One region of the Metabacillus flavus genome, then DNA from elsewhere that is predicted to be linked to it. Evidence: predicted binding sites of a transcription regulator. Region 1 holds the regulator's gene; the other holds the start of a gene.
The links. Region 1 encodes Rex, which represses fermentation and respiration genes when NADH is low (regulators of the CRP and FNR family bind a similar motif). Its sites were predicted from a motif close to TTGTGAAATATTTCACAA; they were not measured.
Positions count from the first base shown of each region.

Region 2: the regulator Rex is predicted to act here: its motif matches at 1,694-1,711, upstream of yumC (ferredoxin--NADP reductase 2).

Region 1 covers NZ_JAGVRK010000001.1:281,829-285,253, forward strand. The annotation lists gene J9317_RS01630 (ABC transporter ATP-binding protein) at 1-1,318, opposite strand, end outside; gene J9317_RS01635 (redox-sensing transcriptional repressor Rex) at 1,602-2,249, shown strand; gene tatC (twin-arginine translocase subunit TatC) at 2,266-3,024, shown strand; gene J9317_RS01645 (YdiK family protein) at 3,048-3,251, opposite strand; gene J9317_RS01650 (CPBP family intramembrane glutamic endopeptidase) at 3,248-3,425, opposite strand, start outside.
Region 2 covers NZ_JAGVRK010000001.1:3,223,450-3,226,874, forward strand. The annotation lists gene J9317_RS16590 (NUDIX domain-containing protein) at 1-169, opposite strand, end outside; gene J9317_RS16595 (NAD(P)/FAD-dependent oxidoreductase) at 276-1,496, opposite strand; gene yumC (ferredoxin--NADP reductase 2) at 1,912-2,907, shown strand; gene J9317_RS16605 (hypothetical protein) at 2,946-3,251, opposite strand; gene J9317_RS16610 (hypothetical protein) at 3,224-3,425, opposite strand, start outside.

The sequences.
Region 1 (3,425 bases):
CATCATCCCCTGAGAAAAGAAAATTACCGAGTACAGTCCGGATCTCCTTTTCAGGCTTCAGCGGGTATTCATCCCAAAGCTCATTTAAGACCCGCTTGTTCGAGGTGAGCTCTGCCTGTTCTTGATCATAATAGCCGATCTTCAGACTGGATCCGTAGCGAATATCTCCTTCAATTGCCTGAAGCTTTCCAACAATCGTCTTAAGAAGCGTCGACTTGCCGATCCCATTCGGTCCTACGAGTGCGAGGCTGTCTCCGCGGTCTGCAGAAAAAGAAATGTTGGATATAGTCGGGATTTTTCCATCATAGGAAACAGAGAGGCTGTCCACCTTCAGGACATCGTTTCCGCTCTGCTTTTCAATATCAAACCGGAAAACGGCGGATTTTTCATCCCCAAGCGGACGGTCCATCATGTCCATTTTTTCAAGCTGCTTTCGTCTGCTTTGGGCCCGTTTTGTCGTGGAAGCTCTGGCAAGATTCCGCTGAACAAAATCCCTGAGCTTGGCGGCTTCATCCTGCTGTTTCTCAAAAGCCTTCATATCACGCTCGTAGTTTTCTGCTTTTTGCTCCAGGTACTTGCTGTAATTTCCGATAAATTTAGCGGATTGAAGCCTGGAGATCTCATAAACCTGGTTCACCACTTTGTCGAGGAAATACCTGTCATGCGAAACGATAAGCACGGCGCCTTTATAGCCTTGAAGGTACTGCTCAAGCCAGGAAAGGGTCGCAATATCCAAGTGGTTTGTCGGCTCATCCAGAATCAGAAGTGCCGGACTTGTTAATAGAAGCTTTCCTAACGCAAGCCTGGTTTTCTGGCCTCCGCTAAGCTTTGAAATTGAAGTAGAGGAATCAAATTCTCCGAATCCGAGACCATGCAGAATGGAGCGGATGTCTGCTTCATACTGATAGCCGCCGCGTTCTTTAAAGGACGTCTGCAAATGATCATATTCCTTCATGAGTTGTTCAAATTGCGGACTGCCAGGATCGATCTCGGCCATGTCCGATTCCATGCCGCGCATTTTTTTCTCCATCTGCTGGAATTCACTGAACACCGTCAGCATTTCATCCCAAATGGAACGGGACGATTCTAGCCCCGTGTTTTGCGCCAAATAGCCAATTGTAAGATCCTTTGGCTTGATAATCTCTCCGGAATCATACGATAATTGTCCTGAAATAATTTTAAGCAGCGTGGATTTTCCGGCACCATTTCGGCCGACGAGGGCAATCCGGTCCCGTGTTTGAATCTCCAGCTTAATATTCGATAATATAGGCTCAGCTCCAAAAGATTTTGTGAGCTGCTGAACTTGTAGTAGAATCATTCTTTTCACCTCATGTATACTAGTTTCAGTGTAGCTTAACTGCGGTTTGCCGGCAACCATGCTGTCTGTTTCGCTAGAAATTGTTGCAATCCGTAAACAGACAATCCAGATAAAATAGTGTATAGTTTGGGTAAGACGCATTGAATGTCCATATTTCTCCACTTATTTACCGATGTGGGAGATGAAATTGGAAGCGCTAACTTAATATAATATTGGAAGATCCTATAGAAAAAGTGGTGAATAAAGCCACTAGATTTGCATCAAGGAATGTGAGGGAACGAGAATGAATATTGATCAATCCAAAATACCGCAAGCGACCGCTAAGAGACTGCCTTTATACTATCGCTTTTTGAAAAACCTTCATTCTTCAGGAAAGCAGAGAGTTTCCTCGGCAGAATTAAGCGACGCGGTCAAAGTCGATTCTGCAACGATCCGCAGAGATTTTTCTTATTTCGGCGCTCTTGGCAAAAAAGGATACGGCTACAATGTGAATTATCTGCTGTCCTTTTTTCGGAAAACACTGGATCAGGACGAATTAACAAAAGTCATTCTGATCGGCGTCGGGAATCTCGGAACAGCATTTTTACACTATAATTTTTCCAAAAACAACAATACGGAAATTTTCGCGGCTTTCGATGTGGCGGAGGAAAAAATCGGTACGAAGGTAGGGGAGGTTCCCATCCTTTCTCTGGACAAGCTGGAGGAGCACCTGCCGGATGGGGCACCAGTTGCGATTCTGACGGTTCCCGCCCCTGCTGCACAATCCATTACCGACCGTCTGATTGCGATCGGCGTCAAAGGCATATTGAACTTTACCCCGGCGAGACTGAATGTACCGAATCATATTCGCATTCACCATATTGATTTGGCTGTAGAACTGCAGTCGCTTGTGTATTTCCTTAAGCATTATCCGAGCGAGACATCTGTGTAAAAGGATGGATGGTTCCATGAATGAACGGGAAATGTCGGTTTATGAGCATATTGAAGAACTTCGGAAACGAATTTTAGTCGTTGCCATCTTTTTTATTCTTGCACTCATTGCAGGCTTCTTCCTAGCGAAGCCCATTATTCTGTTTTTGCAGCAAACAGAGGAAGCAAAGAATCTGACGCTGAATGCATTCAGAATGTCGGATCCGCTCTTTCTTTATATGAAGTTTGCGGTCATTATCGCGCTTATCTTAATTTCTCCACTTATCCTGTTCCAGCTCTGGTCATTTATCAGCCCTGGACTGTATGAAAAAGAACGGATTGCTACATTAAGCTATATTCCGTTAAGCGTTCTGTTGTTTTTAGGAGGCATTTCGTTCTCGTATTTTGTTCTTTTTCCGTTTGTCGTGAGATTTATGACCAATTTTTCTGCTGATTTAGGAATCAGCCAAGTGATCGGGATTAATGAGTATTTTCAATTCTTATTTGAGCTGACTCTGCCTTTCGGGCTGCTTTTTCAGCTCCCGGTTGTTATTATGTTCCTAACGAGGCTCGGAATTGTCACGCCTATGTTTTTGAGGAAGGTCCGAAAGTATGCGTATTTCTTGTTGCTGGTCGTTGCCGGACTCATTACCCCGCCGGAGCTCATATCCCAGGTGATAGTGCTCCTGCCGCTGATCATCCTTTATGAAATCAGCATTGTCGTATCGCAGCGGGCTTACCGGAAATCACTAAAGATTCAGATGGAGGAAGAAGCGAAGGAGCAGCTTTCCCCATAAAAATAACCTGTCCGGCGGACAGGTTATTTTTTCTCTGTATTCCTTTTAAGCTTCCGGCCGAATCGCAGCATCCGCAGCGCAACGGCAAAATCAAAGGTTGCGATCAGCATCATAATAATGGTCGGAAAGGTCCAAAGTCCTTCTGCGGCGCTGTTAATGGCCAAGTATGTGAATAGTGCTCCCATTGCTAAGTAAAAGATGGCAAGTGCGCCAGGACGTGCTCTCATAAAAAGTTTCCTCCAATAATGCTTTGCAATTGTTCAGCGTCTTTCATCAATCGTTCAATGTCGTCCCTGTACACATACTGGATGACAACCACTAATGTATTCATCGACAAATGAGCGATAATCGGAACGATGATGCGCTTCGTTTTAACATAAAGAAAAGCGAACGTAAATCCC
Region 2 (3,425 bases), 2.9 Mb from region 1:
CTCTGATTACAGCCTGATCAACCGTTTCATTCCCATCCACAAACCCAGCCGGCAAGGACCACTTCCCCATCAATCCCCCGTATTTCTTTTTTACAACAAGCCACCTGTTCGATTCATCGGTAACGATACCTGCAGCAGCCAGCCAAACATTTCCCCGTTTACTTGTCATGATGCCACTCCTCTATCTGTCATTCCATCAAATGGTATATACTTTTTATTATGTACCCAAAAATAATAAAAGGCAAAAGCTATAAGCCTTTGCCTTTCCTTACTTATTAAAAGAACTTGAATTTTCCTTTTTTCATGACCATACCAGGTCCGCCCACCATGTATAGGGCACGGTTGTCGATCATCTTTTTCATGAACGATGCTTTCGTTCCAACAAGCTTCTTGCCGAAAACGGTTCCCACTGCATCATCTTCACCAAGGGAAGCAACTGTACCTTTAATGTCAGCTTTAAAGCCTTCCATTTCTCCCTGGCCTTTAATTAATACAGCGAGGTTCTTCGCACAAGTTTCACCCTGCTGCATCGCAATTTGTGCAGTTGGAGGGTATGGACGGTTGATTTCTTCATTGATAATCAATGAGCAATCTCCAATGATGAATACATCTTTGTGGCCAGGTGCAAGAAGATCAGGAGTAACTTTAACGCGTCCGCGCATGTTCTCGAATCCAGCTTCTTCTACTACGCTGTTTCCGCGGACTCCAGCAGCCCACACAACTGTTCCAGCTTTGATTTCTTCCATATGGTCATCTTTAGCAACGACGATTCCATCTTCCGTACATTCTTTAATCGCTGTACCAATTTTAAATTCTACACCTTTGCGCTCAAGGTGGTTAACTGCATATTCAACAAGTTCCGGATCAAATCCTGGGAGAGCCGTTGGAGCAGCCTCCACACAGATAATGCGGACTTTCTTAGGATCAATATCATATTCACGGCAAAGCTTCGGTACACGGTTGGAAAGTTCACCAAGGAACTCGATACCTGTGAATCCTGCTCCCCCAACAACAATTGTCAAACGGTCATCATGTTTTACTTCTTCAGTTTGATACGTTGCGAATTGAAGCTCAATATGCTCGCGAAGCTGGCGTGCAGCATTAATATTTGTAATTCCGAAAGCATACTCTTTCAAGCCTTGAATTCCAAAAGTTTCCGGCTGAGAACCAAGAGAAACAACCAGATAGTCGTAATCAAGCTCGCCCTTCTCAAGAACAATTGTCTTCTCTTCCGGTTTGATCGCAGTTACTGTATCCTGAACGAAGTTTACACGGCTGCTGATTACTTCTTTGATTTGGTAACGGCATTTATCGTGATGAAGCGTACCTGCTGAAGCTTCATGCAGCCAAGTTGTTTCATAATGATAATCATTTTTGTTAACAAGCGTAATATCCGCATCATTAACTCCTACTAATTTAGAAAGACGGTTAACCGTAATTAAACCACCATAACCTGCACCTAAAACCACTACTTTTGGTTTTCTCAAGACGATCACATCACCTTTACTTAATTTGTCGGTAAAAGAACTAAAATGATACCTGTGTATATTTTCCGCTCTTTTCACCATTTTATTTTGTTTTTCGCCAAAAACTTTGTGAAATACTTCACTATATAGTGCGCAAAAAATAATCCAACACATAAAGAATGGTTCACAAAAAATTAACAATTATGCCTATTACCAATATTAATCCTTTGTGAATTGTTTTTCAAGCTATAATTAGCCCAAATCATCTGTTGCGAAAATTCCGAAAATAATGTAGGATACTTACTTAAATTGCATTCTTTTCACCAATTGAAAAGCCTGCAAGCTCTAATCAGGAAAAACTTACCGTTTTTTTATGGAAGATGAGCTTCCTAAAAAAATATGGTATGATGTCAATAAGAATAGTTATCAATTAGGGGGTTACATTGTGAAAGAAGATACAAAGGTTTACGACATTACGATCATTGGCGGAGGGCCAGTCGGCCTGTTCACTGCATTTTACGGAGGAATGAGACAAGCAAGCGTTAAAATCATCGAAAGTCTCCCTCAGCTTGGCGGACAGCTTTCTGCCCTTTATCCTGAAAAATACATATATGATGTAGCTGGTTTTCCAAAAGTCCGTGCCCAGGAGCTCATCAACAATTTAAAAGAGCAAATGGCAATGTTCGATCCTGCTGTTGCCCTGGATCAGGCAGTGGAAGATGTTGAAAAACAGGCGGACGGCGTATTTAAGCTGACAACCAACTCTGAAATCCACTATACAAAAACCATCATCATCACCGCCGGAAACGGAGCATTCCAGCCGCGCCGCCTGGAACTTGAAAATGCTGCACAATACGAAGGCAAAAACATGCACTACTTCATCGATGATCTTAACTCCTTTGCCGGCAAACGCGTCATGATCTGCGGCGGCGGAGATTCAGCTCTTGACTGGGCCCTTATGCTTGAGCCAATCGCAGAAAAAGTAATCCTTGTTCACCGCCGCGACAAATTCCGCGCTCACGAACACAGCGTTGAGCAGCTGATGAACTCCAAGGTCGAAGTCATGACGCCATTTATACCTGAAGAAATTATCGGGGAATACCGCATTGAACAGGTCGTCCTTCAGGAAGTAAAAGGCGAGCGCAAAGAAGTTATTGATATCGACGATCTCATCGTCAACTTCGGATTCGTTTCCTCACTTGGCCCAATCAAAAATTGGGACCTGAACATTGAGAAAAACAACATCCTCGTTAACTCTAAAATGGAAACCAACATCGAAGGCATATACGCAGCCGGAGATATCTGTACGTATGATGGAAAAGTAAAGCTCATTGCCAGCGGTTTTGGAGAAGCGCCGACTGCTGTCAATAACGCAAAAGCATACATGGATCCGAAAGCGCGTGTACAGCCGCTTCATAGTACTAGTTTGTTTGAGAAATAATAAGAAAGAGGGCGGTCATGATGACCGCCCTCTTTCTTTTATCCCATTTTTCTTTTATCCCATCTGCATTCTTGCCTGGCATCCGGTGGATTCGGGGGGTTTGCCTGGCATTCATGGGTCTGGACGGTTTGCCTGGCATTCTTGCCTGGCATCCACGAGTCTGGACGGTTTGCCTGGCATTCTTGCCTGGCATCCATGAGTCTGGACGGTTTGCCTGGCATTCTTGCCTGGCATCCATGAGTCTGGACGGTTTGCCTGGCATTCTTGCCTGGCATCCATGAATTTTGGCCGTTTGCCTGGCATTCTTGCCTGGCATTCATGAATTTTGGCCGTTTGCCTGGCATTCTTGCCTGGCATCCATGAGTCTGGACGGTTTGCCTGGCATTCTTGCCTGGCATCCATGAATTTTAGCCGTTTGCCTGGCATTCTTGCCTGGCATCCATGAATTTTGGCCGTTTGCCTGGCATTCTTGCCTGGCATTCATGAATTTTGGCCGTTTGCCTGGCATTCTTGCCTGG